DNA from 3 places in the Streptomyces sp. NBC_00210 genome. Region 3 is predicted to be linked to each of the others. Evidence: riboswitches for the same ligand, from Rfam matches in the RefSeq annotation. Region 3 holds a riboswitch; each other region holds the start of a gene.
What was found. A riboswitch is a leader RNA that binds a small molecule or an ion and turns the genes downstream of it on or off. The one in region 3 is predicted to bind cyclic di-AMP.

Region 1 (6,751 bases), 1.1 Mb from region 3:
GTGGCGACAGCAAGGGCGAAGGCACCAACCAGGCCGCCGCGGACCCGTCATCCGTCAAGCCGATCGCCGCGAACAACAAGATGGACACGCAGCTCGCCGCTCTCAGCGCCGACGCCCGTGACTTCGGCGACCGTGCCTCCCGCACCCAGGAACGCCTCGACCTCAAGGCGCGCCAGGAGGCGGACAAGAAGAAGCGCGAGGAAGAGGCGAGGCGCCGCGAGGCGCTGCGCCCCAAGTTCGTGCTGCCGGTGACACAGCAGGGTCTGAGCGCGTACTACGGTCAGGCCGGCGTCAACTGGATGTCCGTGCACACCGGCATCGACTTCCCGGTGTCGTACGGCACCAAGGTGATGTCCGCGACCGACGGCACCGTCCGCACCCAGTGGAACAGCGCCTACGGCAACATGGCGATCGTGACGGCGGCCGACGGCACCGAGACCTGGTACTGCCACCTCAGCAGCACCAAGATCCGCTCCGGTTCGGTCAAGGCCGGTGACGTCATCGCGTTCTCCGGCAACTCAGGGAACTCCACCGGACCGCATCTCCACTTCGAGGTCCGGCCCGGCGGCGGCTCGGCGATCGACCCGCTGCCGTGGCTCCGCAGCCACGGCCTCGACCCGACCTGACAGTAGCCACGACCACAGCCTCGACCCGACCGTAGCCACGACCACAGCCTCGACCCGGTCGGACCGCAGCTCACGGCCTTGATCCGACCTGGCCGTGAGAGCTACAGCTTCTCGACGGGCGCGTACCTCAGCAGCAGCCTCTTCGGCTTCGTGTCCCCGAAGTCGATCGTCGCCTGCGCGTCCGCACCCGACCCCGTCACTCCCACCACGGTCCCCAGACCGAACTGGTCGTGCGTGACCCGGTCGCCGACCGCCAGCGAGATCACCGGCTTGTCGGTCGTACGCCGCGTGGCAAAGCCCGAAGCGCCGCCGCCCGAGCGCGACCGCGACGACGACAGCGAGGCGGCGATGCCGGAGGTCGGACCCGCGGGCGCGGCCATCGGCCCCGTCCGCTTCCACTCCAGGTGCTGGCCCGGGATCTCCTCGAGGAAGCGCGAGGGCGGGTTGTACGAGGGCTGGCCCCAGGCGCTCCGCATCGACGAGCGCGTCAGATAGAGCCGCTCGCGGGCGCGCGTGATGCCGACATACGCAAGGCGCCGCTCCTCCTCCAGCTCCTTCGCCTGACCGAGGGCGCGCATGTGCGGGAAGACGCCGTCCTCCATGCCCGTCAGGAACACCACCGGGAACTCAAGGCCCTTCGCGGTGTGCAGCGTCATCAGGGTGATGACGCCGGAGCCGTCCTCGTCCTCGTCCGGAATCTGGTCGGAGTCGGCGACGAGCGCGACCTTCTCCAGGAATTCGGCGAGCGTGCCCGCGCCCTCCTCCTCGGCACGGTCCTGCTCAAACTCCAGCGCGACCGCGGCCAGTTCCTGAAGGTTCTCGATGCGCGTCTCGTCCTGCGGGTCGGTGGAAGCCTGCAGCTCGGCCAGGTAGCCGGTCCGCTCCAGGACGGCTTCCAGCACCACAGCAGGGCCCGCGCCCGAGTCGACGACCGTGCGCAGTTCCTCCATCAGCACGTTGAAACGCTTGACGGCGTTGGCGGAGCGGGCCGCCATGCCGTACGCCTCGTCCACGCGCCGCAGTGCCTGCGGGAAGGTGATCTTCTCGCGCAGCGCGAGCGCGTCGATCATCGCCTCGGCGCGGTCGCCGATGCCGCGCTTGGGGACATTGAGGATGCGGCGCAGCGGGACGTTGTCCTCGGGGTTGGCCAGGACCCGCAGATACGCGAGGACGTCCCGGACCTCCTTGCGCTCGTAGAAGCGCACCCCGCCGACGACCTTGTACGGCAGGCCGACCCGGATGAAGATCTCTTCGAAGACACGGGACTGGGCGTTCGTACGGTAGAAGACGGCGACGTCGCCGGCCTTCGCCTCGCCCGCGTCCGTCAGCCGGTCGATCTCGTCGGCGACGAACTGCGCCTCGTCGTGCTCGGTGTCGGCGACATAGCCGGTGATCTGCGCACCCGCGCCCGCATTCGTCCACAGGTTCTTGGGGCGGCGGCTTTCGTTGCGCTCGATGACCGCGTTGGCTGCGGAGAGGATCGTCTGCGTGGAGCGGTAGTTCTGCTCCAGCAGGATCGTCGTCGCGTCCGCGTAGTCCTCCTCGAACTGGAGGATGTTGCGGATGGTCGCGCCACGGAAGGCGTAGATCGACTGGTCGGCGTCGCCGACGACGCAGAGCTCGGCCGGCGGCAGATCCTCCTGGCCCGTCCCTACCAGCTCGCGTACGAGTGTGTACTGAGCGTGGTTGGTGTCCTGGTACTCGTCCACCAGGACATGGCGGAAGCGCCGCTGGTAGTGCTCGGCGACGTCCGGGAACGCCTGCAGCAGATGCACCGTCGTCATGATGATGTCGTCGAAGTCCAGGGCATTGGCCTCGCGCAGCCGTGCCTGGTACATCCGGTAGGCCTCGGCGAGCGTCTTCTCGAAGCCTCCCCCAGAGCCTTCGGCCTGGGAGGTACCCCCAACTGCCTGGTCGGCGAAGGTCTCCTCGTCGATCAGCTCGTTCTTCAGGTTCGAGATCTTGGCGCTGAAGGACTTCGGCGGGAACTTCTTGGGGTCAAGATCCAGATCGCGGCAGACCAGGGCCATCAGCCGCTTCGAGTCCGCGGCGTCGTAGATCGAGAACGACGAGGTGAAGCCGAGCCTCTTGGACTCGCGGCGCAGGATGCGCACGCAGGCACTGTGGAAGGTCATGACCCACATGGCGTTGGCGCGCGGGCCGACGAGCTGCTCGACACGCTCCTTCATCTCGCCGGCGGCCTTGTTGGTGAAGGTGATCGCCAGTATCTGCCCGGGGTGGACGCTGCGGGTCCCCAGCAGATACGCGATCCGGTGGGTCAGCACCCGGGTCTTGCCGGACCCGGCCCCGGCGACGATGAGGAGCGGCGAGCCCGTGTGAACGACGGCGGCGCGCTGCTGTTCGTTCAGCCCTTCCAGCAGGGCGGCGGGGTCCACGACCGTGCGCGGGGCGCCGTCACGGTGGTACGGATCCCGCGCAGGGGGCACGTCGAACGCGCCCTGGAAGAGATCGTCCGGAATCTCCTCCGGGGCCGAGTCCTCGGGCGGTGGCGGGGCGTGCTCCGAGCTGGGCTGGAGGTCCGCCAGGAAGCTGTCGTCAAAGAGGCTGCTCATCGCTCTACGAGTCTAGGCCGCCGCGCTGACAGCTCGCGGCCGCATTGGCATGCCGCACGGGAATCCGGCCCGGCAACCCTGCGCGATCGAGCCACTTCGCCATGTCATGGCACAGGCACACCGGAAACCCGATCCCCGCCGCGCTGAAAAAAGGTCACGAAAATGTATCGGGCATATCGACCATCAAGCTTCACAGCGGCCACACGAGTTGGCTAGCGTGCTCGTCCAGGCGGCTCGTACCCCCATGGCGATCCACGCCAATCGGGCGGCCTGCGCCGAATTCGGGCTTCCTTCAAGGAAGTTCGGAACCGGGGACCCACCATGCACAACCGGGGTGAATCGGACCTGTCTCATTCGGTCCGTAGGGCGTCTTCCGTTCTGCCCGAACCCGACAGCTAACCCGGTAGGCGGTCCACGGAAGAAGGAGATGCCGGCCTTGGCGTCGCATCGCAAACAACGCAGCCGTACCGCGAAGACCTCGCCCGCCGTCGGGCTCACGACGGCAGCCATCGCCGGCGTTACCCTGCTGTCGACTCAGAGCGCCAACGCGGCGCCCGCCGAACCGAAGCCCTCCGTCGAAGAGGTGCAGAAGAAGGTCGACGACCTGTACCGGCAGGCCGGCACCGCGACCGAGAAGTACAACAAGGCCAAGGAATCCACCGACGAGAAGCGGCGCGAGGTCGACGAGCTGCTCGACGACGCCGCCAAGCGCACGGAGAAGCTGAACGAGTCCAGAAGGGCGCTCGGCAACTACGCGGCCGCGCAGTACCGCACCGGCGCGGTCACCCCGACCGCCGCGCTGCTGTTCGCGGACAGCCCCGAGTCGTACTTCGACCAGACCCAGCTGATGGACCGGATGACCGACCGTCAGCGCAGCGCCATCACTGACTACGAGACCCAGCGGGCCGCGGCCGCCAAGCAGCGGGCGGAGGCGACGAAGAGCCTCGAGTCGCTCACGACCTCCCAGAAGGCCCTGCGCACGAGCAAGCAGGAGGTCCAGGCGAAGCTCGCCGAGGCGCGCGCACTGCTGTCGAAGCTGACCGCCGAGGAGAAGGCGCGGCTCGCCGAGATCGAGCGCAGGAAAGAGGAGGAGGCCCGCCGCCAGGCCGAGGCAAAGGCCAAGGCGGAGGCGGAGGCCCGCGCCAGGGCGGAGGCCGCGCGCAAGGAGCAGGAGCAGAACCAGGACAGCGGCACGGGCACGGGAACCGGTACTGGCACTGGTACCGGCACCGCCGACGGCAGTTACACGGCCAAGGCCGACAAGGTCCTGTCCTTCGCCCGCGCCCAGCTGGGCAAGCCGTACGTCTGGGGCGCGACGGGCCCGAGCTCGTACGACTGCTCGGGGCTGACCCAGGCCGCCTGGAAGGCGGCGGGCGTGGACCTGCCGCGCACCACCTGGGACCAGGTGAAGGTCGGTACGCGCGTGGCCACGAAGGACCTGCTCCCCGGCGACCTGGTCTTCTTCTACGACGACATCAGCCACGTGGGCATTTACATCGGCGACGGCATGATGATCCACGCGCCCAAGCCCGGTGCGAACGTCCGCGAGGAGTCGATCTACTACATGCCGATCTACGGCAGCGTGCGCCCGGCCTGAGCCCGGACGCAGCCGAACGCCCGGACCCGTCGGGTCCGGGCGTTCTCACGTCCGCAGCATCACGCCCGCAACATCAGGTCCGCAGTCATGCCCGCAACATCAGGTCCGAAGCGTCCCGTCCGCCGACAGGCTCAGCGCATCAGGTCCACAGCGTCGCGATGAAGATGTTCGTGACGGTCAGCCCGCCCACCGCGCCGAAGAGCGCCTTCTCCACCTTCTCCTCGTCCCGCTTGACGTAGACCAGTCCCAGGATCACCACCAGGACCGCCAGCTTGACGCCGATCTTGATGTTGTTCACCGGCTGATCGTCCGCCTGGTTCAGGCCCACCAGTGCCACGCCCGTTATCAGCATCGTCAGCGCACCGTGCAGCATCGCCGGGCTGAAGCGGGCGGTGCCCTCGCCCATCGCCTTCATCTGGGTGAGGAAGCCGCCGAGCAGCGACGCGATGCCGATGATGTGCAGGGCGACGAAGACATTGATGAGTACGTCCATGAGGCGGAGCCTAACCGTCGCCATACCACCCCTCTCAGGGCAGGTGCGCCTCATTCGCCGCATCGGTCACGGCGGCACGGGGATGTGCGCCGATGGCATCAGACCGGCTCGCACAAAGCGCTCCCGCCTGTCCAGCTTTGGGCAACTTCGGTCCTTGCGCCGCGTTCCCGTGACTCTCAGGTTTAGCGTCCTTCCCCAGGTGACCGACTCTCCATCGCCGCCGCGCCCCCCGGGCGGCCGTCGGACATCACCGCCGAGAAATACCGGCGGCGGGACGCTCCCCCTGTGCGGACCGCCGCCGGCCCCGGTCCGGCCCCCGCCCGGAGTCGGACCCGGAGTCGGACCGCAGGAACGACGGAAGGACGTGGACGCCCTCGTGGCAGCGCACCGGAAAGCCAAGCAGCATCCGCTCAGCGGGCCCGCCGCCCGTACCGCCGCAACGCTTGCGCTTGCCGGGGCTGCGACCGCCACCGCGTTCGACGGCACCGGACACGCCGAGCCCGCGCTCACCCCCGCGCAGATCAAGGCCAAGGTCGACAGGCTCTACCAGGAGGCGGAGGCCGCCACCGAGCGGTACAACGGGGCCAAGGAGCGGACCGCGAGCGCTCGTACGTCGGTGGACGCGCTGCGCGACGAGGCCGTCCGCAGGACCGAGCGGCTCAACACCTCGCGCAACGCCCTGGGTTCGGTCGCCACCGCCCAGTACCGGGCCGGCGGCATCGACCCCGGGCTGCAGCTCGCGCTGAGCTCCGACCCCGACGAGTATCTGGAGCGGGCAGCGCTCGCCGAGCGCGTCGGCGAGCGGCAGGCGAGCGCCATCGCGGGGGTGCACCAACAGCTCGTGGACATCGCCCGGTTGCGGGCCGAGGCCGGCAAGCGGCTCGATGCGCTCAAGGACCGCCAGCGAGAGCTGGCCAGGCACAAGGCGACCGTCCAGGAGAAGCTCTCGGCCGCCCAAAGCCTGCTGGCCCGGCTCCCCGCCGAGCAGCGCGCCTTCTCCCAAAGCGGCTCCCCGGAGGCCACGCGCGCCGACCGCTCCCTCGTGTCCCGCGGCTCCCTCAGGGCCCCCAACTCCCGGGCCGCCCAAGCCGTCGCCTACGCCTACGGAGCGCTCGGCAAGCCCTACGTCTGGGGCGCGACCGGCCCCACCTCCTACGACTGTTCCGGACTCGTCCAGGCCGCGTGGCGCTCCGCCGGAGTCTCGCTGCCGCGCACCACATACACCCAGATCAACGCGGGACAGCCGGTGTCCCGCTCCCAACTCGCGCCCGGTGACCTGGTGTTCTTCTACTCCGGCATCAGCCATGTCGGCCTCTACATCGGCGGCGGCCAGATGATCCACGCGCCCCACCCCGGCGCTCCCGTCCGTGTCGCGCCGATCGACCAAATGCCCTTCGCCGGCGCGACGCGGGTGGCATAGCATCCGCCGAATGGACCTCGACGTACACAACGACCTGCAGAG
Region 2 (6,751 bases), 3.4 Mb from region 3:
ATCCCGCTCGGCGGTGCGAAGGGCGGCATCGACTGCGACCCGCAGGATCCGCGGGCGCACGGGATCCTGGTCCGTTATCTGCGCGCCGTGCGTCCCTACATCGAGTCGATGTGGACCACCGGCGAGGACCTCGGCCTCACCCAGGACATCGTCGACCGCGCGGCCGCCCAGGCCGGCCTTGTCTCCTCCATCCAGGCCGTCTACCGGCTGCTCGACGACGAGACGACGGCGCGCCGGCGGCTCGCGGACGCCTTCGGTGTCGAAGTCGACGGCATTGGGCTCGACGAGCTCGTCGGGGGCTGCGGAGTCGCCGAGTCGGTGCTGGTCGCGCTCGACCGGGCGGGTGTGGGGTACGCGGGAACGCGTGTCAGCGTGCAGGGACTTGGCACGATGGGCGGCGCGACCGCGCGCTTCCTCGCCCGGGCCGGACTGAAGATCGTCGCCGTCGCCGACATCAAGGGCACGGTCGCCAGTCCGGACGGCCTCGACGTCGAGGCGCTGCTGGCGGCGCGTGACTCGTTCGGCACGATCGACCGTACGGCGCTGCGGCCGCAGGACCTGGAGCTGCCGGGCGACGCCTGGCTGTCCGTCGACGCGGAGGTGCTGGTGCCGGCCGCCGTCTCGTACGCGGTGGACACCGCCAACCAGGCGCAGATCACGGCCCGCTGGATCGTCGAGGCGGCCAACATGCCGGTGCTGCCGGACGCGGAGGAACTGCTCGCACGGCGAGGCATCACCGTACTGCCGGATGTCGTGGTCAACTCCGGTACGAACGCCTGGTGGTGGTGGACCCTGTTCGGGGACATCGAGGCAGATGCGGACGAGGCGTTTGCGCACACCCGTCGCTCGATGCGGGCGCTGGTCGACCAGATGCTCACGCGCGCGCAGGCGGACGGGACGACTCCGCGGGCCGCGGCGCATGCGATCGTCGCCGACCGGCTGCCGGTCATCGCCGAGCACTTCGGCTGGTACGGATGACGGCTTCGCTCGACGCCCTGTGCGCCCTGACGGGGAGGGCCCGCCGCACGGTCCCCTCGACCGGTACCAGCGCGGTGGAGGAACACGAACTGGCGGAGCTGGTGAAGGCGAACGGGGCGCGGCTGCTCGACCCCAACTGCATGGGCGTCGTCGATACGACCAGTGAACTGCGGCTCAGCTGGGGCGAGTTCCCGGCGGGCGGGGTCGGCCTGGTCTCGCAGAGCGGCAACCTCGCGCTGGAGATCGGCCGCCTGCTGGCGCTTGCCGGGCAGGGATTCTCCCACTTCGTCTCCCTCGGCAACCAGCGGGACTGCCCACGGTGTGCGGACGGCGTCCAAGATCGGCTGTGTAGGGTGAGAAGGTGGCAAGAGTCCGGTTGAACGTGGCAGAGCGGCGCGAGGAGCTGCTCAGTGCTGCCGTCGAGCAGATCGAGGAACGCGGAGTGGCGGCGGTGCGCATCGCCGACGTCGCCTCGGCGCTCGGGGTGAGCAATGCCCTGGTCCTCTACCACTTCTCGACCAAGGAGAAGCTCGTCGCGGCCGCTTTCGCCCACGCCGCCGACGGCGATCTCGCCCATCTGCGCAAACTGCTGGGCCGGCGCACCTCCGCGCTGCGCCGCCTGCGGGCAGCGGTCCGCTGGTACGCGCCGACGGGCACGGCCAAGGGCTGGCGGCTGTGGATCGAGGGCTGGGCGGCCGCGCTGCGCGAGCCCGCGCTGCGGGAGGTGGCCCGCGATCTCGACCAGCAGTGGAAGGCCGCTTTGACGGAAGTCATCGCGGAAGGCGCCGCGGCGGGCGAGTTCCCCTGCGAGGACCCGGCGGCAACGGCCTGGCGGCTGACGGCGTTTCTGGACGGGCTCGCCGTGCAGATGACCTCGTACGCGGGCTCGCTCTCGCGCGCCGCGATGCTGGAGTGGACCGACGAAGCGCTCGCCCGTGAGCTGGGTGTGGAGCGCGAAGCCCTGACCGCCGCCGCACGCTGAACCCCGAGCGGTCATACTGGGCAACTGTGTCGCACCAGTCGCAGCAACAGCAGACCGATCAACTCCCTTACAACGCACACGATGTACTGGTCGTCGGTGGCAGCGGCGTGGACACGGTCGTCCGCGTGGAATCGCTGCCCGTCCCGCTCGCGGACTCCGTCGGCGTCGGCCCGATCCGCGAATGGCCCGGCCACACCGGCGGCAATGTGGCCCTGGGCTGCCGGGCACTCGGACTGAATGTCACCCTGCTCGACTACGTCGGCGACGACTGGCCGGGTCGGCAGGTCCGGGAACGGCTCGCGGCCGGCGGGGTGGCCTTCGAGCCGCTGCTCTCCCCGGCCGGGACCCGGCGCGCGGTCAATCTCGTCGACCCCGCCGGCCGCCGGATGTCCTTCTACGACGGCCGCGATCCGGCGGACCTGCGGATGCCACGCGAGGTCTACCTCCCCCATCTGCGGCGGGCCCGCCATGTCCATCTCTCGATCGTGAACTTCGCCCGGTTCCTCTACGACGACATCGAGGAGCTGGGCACCCCGGTCTCCACCGATCTGCACGACTGGGACGGACTGGCCGACCACCAACGGGAGTTCGCGCTCCGCTCGGACCTGGTCTTCCTCAGCGCGGCGGGCGCGGGTGAGCGGATCGCGTCGGTGATGCGCGAGATCCTGCGCGACGGACGGGCCCAGGCGGTGATAGCGACGGCGGGCGCCGGGGGCTCGTATCTCCTCACCCGTGAGGGCGGCAGCACACCGCGCCCCGTCCCCGGGGCGGTGCCGCCGGCTCCGGTGGTGGACTCCAACGGTGCGGGCGACGCGTATGTCTGCGGCTTCCTCTACGGGCGGCTGGCAGGCCGGGACCTGGAGGACTGCGCCCGGCTCGGCGCGCTGGCGGGCGCCCATGCCTGTACGGGCGAGGGCAGCACGGCGCTGATCAGCGCGGCTGAACTCCACTCGGACCGAGTCTGAAGAGCGGCCGGGGTCGCGGGTGCGTCACGGCACCCGCACCCGGCACCGCTACAGAGGCAGCAGATTGGGGCGCTTGGCCTCGACATGGTCGCCGGAGCTCTCGCCGCGCAGTCGCCGCCCGATCCATGGCACCAGATGCGTGCGCGCCCACTGGATGTCGTCCCGGCGCACCTCGAGCGGGCCGCGCGGCGGCTGCGGCGGCCACGGCTGGTCCGGGTCGGCGGGCACTTCGATGCCGAGCACCTGGGCGGCGCGCAGCGCGACCCTGGTGTGTCCCTCGGGCGACAGATGCAGCCGGTCGGCGTCCCAAGCCCGCCTGTCCTGCACGGACTTGAGCGACCAGAGGTCCAGTACGGGGCAGTCGTATCGGTCGGCGATGGCCCGGACATGCGCGGTGTACGTGGCGATCTTGCCGCGCAGATGGCGCAGCACCGGCACGTCGCGCGTGTCGAAGCCGGTGGTCACCATGACCGTGCCGACAGCTCCGGTGAGCTCGGCGACGGCCCGCTCGAAGCGCTCGGCCACGTCGTCTGGGTCGGTGCCCGGCCGGATGATGTCATTGCCGCCGGCGCAGAACGTCACGAGATCCGGGGCGAGTTCCTTCGCCCTCGGCACCTGTTCCGCCACGATCTGGTCGAGGAGACGGCCGCGTACGGCGAGATTGGCGTACCTGAAGGCGTGTTCCGGCATCCGGTCGCCGAGCAGGACCGCGAACCGGTCCGCCCAGCCGACGTACGTCCCGTCGGGGCCCGGGTCTCCGACGCCCTCGGTGAAGCTGTCACCGATAGCCGCGTACGACCCGAATGCGCCACTGTTCTTGTCTCTCGAATCGTCTGCCACGAGTCCATATCTTTCCCTTACGGGTGTGACTTACGCGACCGTAAGGAGGGGTTGACGAGGGGTGATCTATGCCACCGGTCAAGTTTCGCCCAACCCGGAATACGCCGAATCCCCTCGCGCCGCTGGGGGATTCGGCGCGAGGGGATCGGCTGGACCGGTGGATCAGATCGAGACACCGTGCTGGCGCAGGTACGCCAGCGGGTCGACGTCCGAGCCGTAGTTCGGGCCGGTACGGATCTCGAAGTGCAGGTGCGGACCGGTGGAGTTGCCGGTGGAGCCGGACAGACCGATCTGCTGGCCGCCGCTCACGCTCTGGCCGGCGGAGACGGCGAGCGAGGAGAGGTGGCCGTACTGCGAGTAGCTGCCGTCGCCGTGCTGGATGACGACCTCGTTGCCGTACGCGCCGCCCCAGCCCGCGGAGACCACGGTGCCCGGACCGACGGCCTTGACGGTGGTGCCGGTGGAGGCGGCGAAGTCGACACCGGTGTGGTAGCCGCTGGACCACATGGAGCCGGCGAGGTGGTACGGAGTGATCACGGTCGCGCCGCTGACCGGTGCCGTGAAGCCGGAGCCGCTGGTCTGCGAGGCGCTCGCCGAGTCACCGGAGGAGGACTGCACGGAGGCCTTCGAGGCGGAGTCCTGAGCGTCGGAGGAGGACTTCGCCTTGCGCTCAGGGCGCGGCTTCGACTCGTCGTGAGCCTTCGCCTTCGACTTCCCGCCGAGGGTGAGCTTGAGGCCCGGGTGGATCAGCGAGGGGTTGTCGCCGACCTGCTTGCGGTTGTCCTCGTACAGCTTCTTCCAGCCGCCGCGGACATGGTGCTCGTCGGCGATCTTGGAGAGATAGTCACCGGCGACGACGCGGTAGGTGGTGAGGGCGGCCTGCTTCTTGGCCACCGGGGCCGCGGCGGCGGTCGTCGGCACCTGCGAGGTGGCGGCGGTCACCGCCGTGTGGGAGGTCGCTGCGGGCGCGGTCTGGCCGGCCGCATGGGCGCCGGCGGCGCCCATCAGCGGAAGGGCGATGGCGGCGCCACCCGTACCGGCGGCGACGACTCCGCGGGTGATCGGGCTGGTCCTGGGACGGCGGTGCTTACCCTTTCCGGGCATGGCGCATTCCTCTCCGGCGCCTGCGAGGTGAGCTGTCGGGTTCGGGCTGGAGATGCCCGGTCGCGCAAAATGCACGACTTAACCCCAAGCCGTCCCGGATGTCCGGAATCGGCATACTTCCTGGGTCCCCCGCTCCTGCCACGCGTGGGTGGGTTTCGAATTCCGGGCGGCGGCAGGATTAGGCGGTCCGTCCGGATTGACGGTGACGCTAAACGAGCCGGATCAAAAGGAACAAGCCACTGCTTTCGCCGATCATGGGCCACCGCGGCATCAAGGGGAAATTTCCCGTCACCCTCCGTGGACCCGGGAACCGCAACTCTCCGACCGGTAAGGGATTTCACACCCCGCACGCCGCCACAGACCGTCACGAATATGATCCTGCTCACGCGTCGTGACCCATCTCCTTTACAGTCGGGGCACGTTATATCTAATCGTCCAATTCGGACAGAAGCGTCATTTAATGACGATGGCTCTCACTTACGTCCACATTCCCGCCTTTTTGGCCGGAGGAATTCCACCGCGCTACCTCTGGCCAGTCCCGCCGCGAGTCGCCTCAGCGGCGGCGCAGCCTGATCACGGTGGCGTCCAGGTCGCCCTTCAGTCCGGTGTGCAGTCCGTGGTGCAGCAGCACGGCCCCGCGGTGTACGGCGCCGGTGTCCACGCACTCGTAGCCGGCCGCCGGGTCGATGCCGCGCAGCCGCAGCCGCGGCGGCTGCTCTCCGTAGTGCTGAGCCTGCAGCCAGGCGAGTACGACGGTCTCGTCGCCGCGGACGTACTGCACGGCGCTGAGCCCGCCCTCGGGCGGCTTGAGCCGGTACAGCTCGCCGTGCTGCACCAGCGGCCGGATCTGCTTGTAGAGCTCCACCCAGCCACGCGCCTCGGCAAGCTCCTCCTCGCTCCACTCGGTGAGGTCACCGCCGACCCCGAGCACACCGGCCATCGCGCTGACGAAGCGGAGGCGGAGCGTGCTGACGCGGCCGTTGAGCTGGACATTGGGGCTGTCGGTGACCCAGGCCGCCATGACCCGCGCGGGGTGCAGCTGGGTGAAGCCCTGCTGGATCGCGAGCCGGTCCAGCGGATCGGTGTTGTCCGAGGTCCACACCTGGTCGGTGCGGGAGAGGATCCCGAGGTCGATCCGGCCGCCGCCGCCCGAGCAGGACTCGAAAGCGACGGACGGATGCGCGGCGCGCAGCCGGTCGAGAAGTGCGTACAGCGCGTGCACATGCTCGACCCACAGCCTCTGCGGGTACGGTTCGCCGGGCCAGCCCGCGTCCGTGAAGCAGCGGTTGAAGTCCCATTTCACATAGTCGACGGGCGCGCTCGAGAGCAGCCCGTCCAGCTGGTCCCAGAGGTACTCCTGTACGTCCTCGCGGGCGAGGTTCAGCACAAGCTGGTTGCGGAACTCGGTCCTGACGCGGCCGGGGTGGTGCTGTACCCAGTCGGGGTGCGCGCGGTAGAGATCGCTGTCCGCGTTGACCATCTCCGGCTCGACCCAGATCCCGAACTGCATCCCCAGCGCGTGCACTTCGTCGGCGAGCGGCCCCAGTCCACGGGGAAAGCGTTCGGCGTTGGGGGTCCAGTCGCCGAGTCCTGCGCGGTCGCTGGTGCGCTGCCCGAACCAGGCGTCGTCCACGACGAACAGCTCGATGCCCATGGCGGCGGCCCGCTGGGCGAGCTCGCGCTGCTGCTGCTCGGAGATGTCGAAGCCGGTGGCTTCCCAGGAGTTGTAGAGGACCGGGCGGTCCCTCGCTGCGTCGGGGACGATGTGCGCCAGCTGCCAGGCGTGCCAGGCGCGGCTGGCTCCGCCGAATCCGCCGTCGCTGAACAGCCCGGCGAAGACGGGCGAGGTGTACGACGCGCCGGGTGCGAGCCGCAGCAGTCC
Region 3 (6,751 bases):
GGTCGAACCGGGCCCCTGGAAGAACCTCCTCTTCGCGTTCGCCTGGGGCGCGTTCGCCGCCGCCCTCGTCGCGATCATCGCGAACTCCTTCGCGACCCGCTGGATAGCGACCGCCACCGCCGACCCGGCAAGCGCGGACACCATCGGCGCGACGGTCATAGCCCCGATCATCGAGGAGAGCGCGAAGGCCGCCGCGATCCTGCTCCTCTTCATCTTCCGCAGACGGGACTTCACCGGGATCGTCGACGGCGTGGTCGTGGCCGGCTTCACCGCGACCGGCTTCGCCTTCACCGAGAACATCCTCTACCTGGGCAACGCCTTCGGCGAGGACCAGGAGATAGGCACATCCGGCCTCGCCTCGGTGACCGCGGCGACCTTCTTCGTACGCGTGGTCATGTCGCCGTTCGCGCATCCGCTCTTCACGGTGCTGACCGGCATCGGCTTCGGCGCTGCCGCGCTGGCCGCGCAGCGCCAGAAGATACGCCGGATCGCGCTGCCGCTGCTCGGCCTCGCCCTGGCGATGGGCATGCACGCCCTGTGGAACGGCTCGTCGTCGCTCTTCGGCCCGTTCGGCTTCTACGCCGTGTACGGGGCGTTCATGGTCCCCGTCTTCGGGCTGCTGACCTGGCTGACGATCTGGACCCGGCAGCGCGAGCTGCGCACGATATCGACGGAGTTGCCCGCATACGCCGCGGCCGGCTGGCTGATGACGGCCGAACCGCGCGCCCTGTCCTCGATGCGGGCGCGTTCGATCGCGCGCGACGTCGCCCGGCGTACGCATGGACCGGCCGCCGCGCACGCCGTTTCGGAGTACGAGCGGTTCGCGACGAGCCTGGCCTTTCTGCGCCACCGGGCCCACCGCGGCGCGGCGGGCCCGGACTTCGTGGCGCGCGAGCAGGAGCTGCTGCACCACCTCTGGCAGCGCAAGCACGTCGCGGGTCCCGCGCTGACGTACGCGGCGCAGGCGACGGGCCGGGTGTGGACGCCGCCGCCGTACCGCGACTACGGCGGCTACAACCCGTACCGCAGCTAGCGGCCCGGCTGACAGCAGCCACCGGCCCGGCCGCCGGCCACCGCCCCGCCGGGCACCAGGCGGGGCTACGCCGACGCCGCCGTCAGCTCGGCCACCTCCACGGCCGTCAGCTCCAGCTCCGCGACCGCCGTCAGGGCCGGCAGCTGCTCGACCGTACGGGCCGAGGCGATCGGCGCGACGACAGTCGGCTGCGCGGCCAGCCAGGCGAGCGCGACGGTCGCCACCTCGACGCCGCGCGCCCGGGCCACCTTGTCCAGCGCGGCGAGGACCCGCACGCCCCGCTCGCTCTTCAGGTGCTTGCCCGCGCCCGCGGCCCGTGCGCTGTCCACCGTCGTACCGGGGCGGTACTTGCCGGTGAGGAAGCCGGACGCGAGCCCGGAGTAGGGGGCGGCGGCCAGACCGGCGGCCGCGGCCGTGTCCTGCAGGTCGCCCTCGTAGCTGTCCCGGGAGACCAGGTTGTAGTGCGGCTGCAGCGCGACGTAGCGGGCCAGCCCCTCGCGCTCCGAGAACTCCAGGGACGCCCGGAGCCGGTCGGCGCTGAGGTTGGAGGCGGCGATGGCACGCACCTTGCCCTCCTTCACCAGCTGGTCCAGCGCGGTGATGATCTCCTCGACAGGGACGGTCAGGTCGTCGAAGTGCGTGTAGTACAGGTCTATGTAGTCGGTGCCGAGCCGCTGCAAGGAGGCCTCGGCCGCGGCCTTGATGGTCGAGCCGGACAGGCCCCTGTACTGCGGGTGGGAGCCGACCTTGGTCGCCACGACGACCTCGGAGCGGTTGCGGCGCGCGGCGAGCCAGCTGCCGATGACGGTCTCGGACTCGCCGCCCTCGTTGCCCGGCACCCACGCCGAATAGGCGTCGGCGGTGTCGACGAAGTTGCCTCCGGCAGCGGTGTACGCGTCGAGCACGGCGAAGGACTGCGCCTGGTCGGCGGTCCAGCCGAAGACATTGCCGCCGAGAGCGAGCGGGAAGACGGCGATACCGGACGAGCCGAACGTACGGAGAGAAGTCATGGGTTGACCAACAGCGGTACGGTGCGACCTATTCCACATTCCGCAGTCGGCCGACGGGGTCCACCTCCCGCATGGCTGCCGCCGCGCACATGGGGCGGCGCCGCGCATCAGCGCCCCAGGCGCCGAACGGCGCGAGGGGCGCAGAGCAGTGCGGAACGTCAGACGGTGAGGCCCTTGTCGCGCAGCCAGGTCATCGGGTCGATGCCCGTCCCGCCCGCCGTGTGGACCTCCAGGTGCAGATGCGGGCCGGTCACATTGCCGGTCGCACCCACACGGCCGATCGTCTCGCCCGTCGTCACCTTCTGGCCCGCGCTGACCGAGATCGAGGACTGGTGGGCGTACCAGATCTCCGTGCCGTCATCGAGCTCCAGCACCGTGCGGTAGCCGTAGGAGCCGGACCAGCCGGCCGACTTGACGGTGCCGCTGTGGACCGCCTTGAGCGGCGTGCCCGTCGGGGCGGCGAAGTCCAGGCCGGTGTGGTAGCCCGAGGACCACATGGAGCCGGCCTCGCCGAAGGTGGAGGTGATCGTGTACGAGGAGGTGGGCAGCGAATAGCTCGCCGCGAGCTTGGCAAGGCGCTCGGCCTCCGCCTTGGCCGCCGCGGCCTTCTCGGCCGCAAGCTTCTCCGCCTCGGCCTTGGCCTCCGCCGCGGTCTGCTGCTTCCTCGCCTCAGCCGCGGCCTTCTCGGCCGCAAGCTTCTCCACGGCCGCCTTCGCCTCGGCGTCCGCTTCCGCCTGCTGCTGCTCGGCCTGCTGGAGGATGCGGGCGCGCAGCGCCTCACCCGCGCCGGCCGCGCCATCGGCAGCGGTCTTGGAGTCGGTGTCCGAGGCCAGCGTCACCGCCGTGAGCGGGGAGGTGTTGTCGGCGTCGGCGTCCGAGGAGTCGTCGGACAGGAAAGAGCCCACGCCAGGAAGGGACTTGGCGTCGGGCAGGTTGTCCGTGATCGAGTCGGGGAGCGATATGGAGACCGGCGGCTTGTCCTGCGCGGTGGCCATGCCGCCCGCGCCGACCGCGGCGATGACGCCGACGCCGAGCACTGTGGAGCTGCGGGCGAGCCCGCCGCGCTGCTTGACGACACGGTGCCGTCCGCGCACCGGACGAACGGAGTCCTCGGTGGGGTTCCATTCCTCCCACGCCCGCTCCGCCCCCTCTTCGCCGCTGAAGAAGTCGGGCCTGAAGGGTGCTTCTGGGGCAGGGGTGTTGGACGCCACTGAGGCGTACTCCTTTCCTTCCTTCTCGCCTACCGGGTTAGCTGACGGGTTCGGAGCAGGAAGGTCTCCTACGAGCGCTTCGACCGCGGAAAAGAGCGGCAAAAGGTGCCCGATTCACCCCAATTGGTGGTTCCCCGGTTCCCTTGCGGGATTCGGCGCATGCGCACGGTGCCGCCTCTTGCGACGGCTGGGACGACCGCGCTGCGTTATCGAACGTTAATAGAAGCCAGGGCCGGATTCCAAGCTGTTCCGAGTGATCGTTAACGAGTTCGTCACGGACGTACCAGGACACAAGCGGCCGGATACGGGCGACTTGATCGCCTCTCCTCTCACACCTTCACCTGACGGTGGTTCATATGTGATGCGGAGGGGTGCGCTTCGACTACACACGGTGCGGGGACTACACACGGTGCGGGTCTGGTGGCCTTCCCTGGCTCTGACTCTTCCCTCTGACCACGGGGACGATCCTGCGGCGGCCCTGCTGCCCCTGCCCGGGACGGCTGACCGCCAGCAGGGCCAGGTCGTCCGTCAAGCCGCCACCGGTATGCAGTCGTACGTCGTCGACGAGCGCGTCCAGCAGCTCCTCCGGCCCGGGAAAGAGCCGACCGCCGAGCCGCGCGGCCGGGTCGTAGAAGACGCCGTCCGCGTTGCGCGCCTCGGAAAGGCCGTCCGTGTAGAGCAGCAGCGTGGCCCCGGCGGGCAGCGGAAACGAGTCCGCACGGTCCGGCCATCCGCTCAGCTCGCCCATGCCCAGCGGCAGCGCGGCCTCGGTCGGCTCGAGCGCGTGCACCTTCCCGTCGGCGTACAGCACCAGGGGTTCCGGATGGCCCCGGTTCACCACGCGCACCATCTCGTCGCGGCGCGGGATCTCGGCGATCACTGCCGTGGTGAACTCCTCGAAGATCTCCAGGCTGTCCCGCCGGGTGCCCTCGCGCGCGAGCGCCCGCTCCAGGCGCTTGGCGACCCCTTCCAGCGTGGCCTCCTGCTCGGCCGCCTCCCGGAACGCGCCGATGACCACTGCCACCGCCTCGACCGCCTCCATCCCCTTGCCCCGTACGTCGCCGACCACCAGGCGCACCCCGTACGGAGTGTCCTGTACGGCGAAGAGGTCACCGCCGATGAAGGCGTCCGCCTGCGCCGCCTCGTACCGCGCGGCGACCTGCAGCCCGCCGATCCGTTCGGCGGGGGTGGGCAGCACGGCGCGCTGCGCGGTCTCGGCGATGACACGGGCGGAGGCGAGGCGCTCGCCGCTGAGCAGTACGACCCGATTGATGATGAGCGCGAGCCCGGCGACGGTGACCACGGTGAACAGCTCGGTGTTGGCCGAGACGCTGTTCAGGGTGTCGTTGTAGATGTGCAGACCGAGGACCGCGGCGACGGCCGCGACACCGGTGAGCAGGGTGGTGAGCCAGGAGAAGAAGGGGGCCGCGATCAGCGGGGCGGCCGCGAAGAGAGGGGACGCGGTGAACTCGGACGGGGTGGAGAGATCGAAGATGACACCGCCGATGATCAACAGCGTGGGCAGCGCGCGGACAAAGCTGCGAGCGCTGATGCCGCGGTGCTGTCCTCGGTACCCCACGAGTGCTCTCCTGCCCAGTCCGCCCAGGCTGCGGAAGGTACCGCGCCCTTCCCAGGCTGGCCGGAGTCGCGCCGCGCGGCGACTCGCCGTCGGCCAACCGGGCGAAACCCCGGCGGGCGGACACGACAGTGGCCCGGCACTCTTCTCGAGTGCCGGGCCACTGCTTTCAGTAGCGGGGACAGGATTTGAACCTGCGACCTCTGGGTTATGAGCCCAGCGAGCTACCGAGCTGCTCCACCCCGCGTCGGTGAACACAACCTTACGCTATTCGGAGCAAGATCAAATCCATTTACCGATTGGAACAGCTGCTCGGCAGCTGTTCCACTCCCCGCCCGGCATCTGACCGCTGTGCCGGGCGTCGTCACGGGCCGGACTCAGCGGCGGCGCAGACGCAGTGCGGTGAGCACGCCACCGGCCGCGATCAGGGCCACGGCCGCGATGGCCGCGTACCAGGTGGTGCTGGACGAGCCGGTGCTGGCCAGGGCGCCGGTGGTGGTGACCGGGGTGTTGGCGCCGACCGCCACCGCGGAGGCCGAGGCGGACGGGGTCGCAGTGGCGGACGGGGTGGCGGACGGGGTGGCGGAGGGCCGGGCGGACGGGGTCGCGCTCGGCTCGGCGGACGGCGGGGTGGTGCCGCGCTCGGGGGCGAGGGTGATCCGGCCCGCGGCCTCCAGGAACGTCATCGTGTTGCCCTCGGTCAGCGAGGTCGAGGCGCGCAGCGTGAGCTTGACCGGCTTCTGGATGCCCTTGAAGTCAAGGACGCGCACACGAAGGATGTAGCGGTGCAGCTTGCCCTTGTCGGTGAAGTAGCTCTTCGGGATGTCGCCGAGCTTCCACCGGTTCGGGACGCCCGGGACCTTCTCGGCCTTGATCACCATGCCGTTGCCGATCCACTCCTCGATCGACAGCTCCGGGATCTCACCCGTGGCACCGGGCTCCTCGGCGACCTCGATCGTGGTCGCCAGGTCGGAGTCGAAGGTGCCGTCGCCCTTGAGCTGGTGGAAGAGGTCGACGTTGCCCCACAGGCCGGGCTTGATGGGTGCGTCCTTGTCCGTACGCATCCACATGGCCGCGGGGGCGGCGTTGATCTTCGGGCTGGTCTCGAAGACGACGGTGTCGTCCTGCTCGGGCTTCGTGTGCTCGTCCAGATCAGCGGCGGTGAGCTTGAGGTTGCCGTTGTTGGAAGGGAAGTTCTTGCCGAGTCCGATGGAGATCTTCCAGCTCAGCTCGCCCTTGGCGGGCACGGAGAAGGAGGAGCCCTTGCTCTTGTCCGCCGGCTTGAACACGCCCTGCGCGCCGATGCCTTCCTGCGAGACGTACTCGTCGGTCGCCGGAGCGTTCACCGGCTGCACGTCGAAGACGATGTGCGAGGCTGCGATCGGGCTCGCCCCGTCCGTGTCGCCGACCAGCCACGGCTGGAAGTCCACCGGCTTGTCCGAGGAGTTCTTCACCGTGAAGGAGAAGGTCTCGCTCGCCCCGCCCCGGGTCAGCGGTCCGGCCGGCGCGGGGGCGCCGAGCTCGATGGTGAGCGGCGTGCCGGAGCCCACCGGTGCCGCATGGGCTGTCAGCGGAACAAGAGTGGCGCCGACGGCGGCGGCGACGGTGAACGCGGCGGCAGAGGCAAGGCGAGCGGACATGGTGGACTCCCCCCAAGGAATCAGCTAGAGGCCGGACTGCCGCTGGACGGGCGGTAGTCGGCCGTACGAGAGCTACGAGGCGCACAGCGCGGCAGAGCGCCGCGACGAGTGGTGAAGCGAGATGAGAGATCGCCATGCAGCCGGCCTGATTTCAGCCCCGATTTCGGTCCCGGCCTGCGGCGATGCGCCCATCTTCACATCTCAAGATCGATGGAACAATCCCCGCAATATCACCGCTGTGCAACTGAAGTTCAGGCCGCGGCCTCGACGACCTTGCGGGA

Region 1: another riboswitch for cyclic di-AMP. It lies ahead of OG729_RS15785 (NlpC/P60 family protein); the one in region 3 lies ahead of OG729_RS20990 (M23 family metallopeptidase).
Region 2: another riboswitch for cyclic di-AMP. It lies ahead of OG729_RS05270 (peptidoglycan DD-metalloendopeptidase family protein); the one in region 3 lies ahead of OG729_RS20990 (M23 family metallopeptidase).

Annotation. Positions count from the first base shown of each region.
Region 1 covers NZ_CP108120.1:3,507,865-3,514,615, forward strand. Annotated here, with positions in the region: gene OG729_RS15775 (peptidoglycan DD-metalloendopeptidase family protein) at 1-626, shown strand, start outside; gene pcrA (DNA helicase PcrA) at 728-3,199, opposite strand; cyclic di-AMP (ydaO/yuaA leader) riboswitch at 3,463-3,624, shown strand; gene OG729_RS15785 (NlpC/P60 family protein) at 3,627-4,796, shown strand; gene OG729_RS15790 (hypothetical protein) at 4,936-5,289, opposite strand; gene OG729_RS15795 (NlpC/P60 family protein) at 5,666-6,709, shown strand; gene OG729_RS15800 (GNAT family N-acetyltransferase) at 6,720-6,751, shown strand, end outside.
Region 2 covers NZ_CP108120.1:1,159,248-1,165,998, forward strand. Annotated here, with positions in the region: gene OG729_RS05245 (Glu/Leu/Phe/Val dehydrogenase dimerization domain-containing protein) at 1-978, shown strand, start outside; gene OG729_RS05250 (hypothetical protein) at 975-1,358, shown strand; gene OG729_RS05255 (TetR/AcrR family transcriptional regulator) at 1,340-1,960, shown strand; gene OG729_RS05260 (carbohydrate kinase family protein) at 2,047-2,925, shown strand; gene OG729_RS05265 (SGNH/GDSL hydrolase family protein) at 2,974-3,765, opposite strand; gene OG729_RS05270 (peptidoglycan DD-metalloendopeptidase family protein) at 3,928-4,869, opposite strand; cyclic di-AMP (ydaO/yuaA leader) riboswitch at 4,874-5,030, opposite strand; gene OG729_RS05275 (alpha-galactosidase) at 5,423-6,751, opposite strand, start outside.
Region 3 covers NZ_CP108120.1:4,606,073-4,612,823, reverse strand. Annotated here, with positions in the region: gene OG729_RS21000 (PrsW family intramembrane metalloprotease) at 1-1,033, shown strand, start outside; gene OG729_RS20995 (aldo/keto reductase) at 1,099-2,043, opposite strand; gene OG729_RS20990 (M23 family metallopeptidase) at 2,202-3,254, opposite strand; cyclic di-AMP (ydaO/yuaA leader) riboswitch at 3,266-3,422, opposite strand; gene OG729_RS20985 (PP2C family protein-serine/threonine phosphatase) at 3,655-4,833, opposite strand; tRNA gene OG729_RS20980 (tRNA-Met) at 5,004-5,077, opposite strand; gene OG729_RS20975 (LPXTG cell wall anchor domain-containing protein) at 5,208-6,470, opposite strand.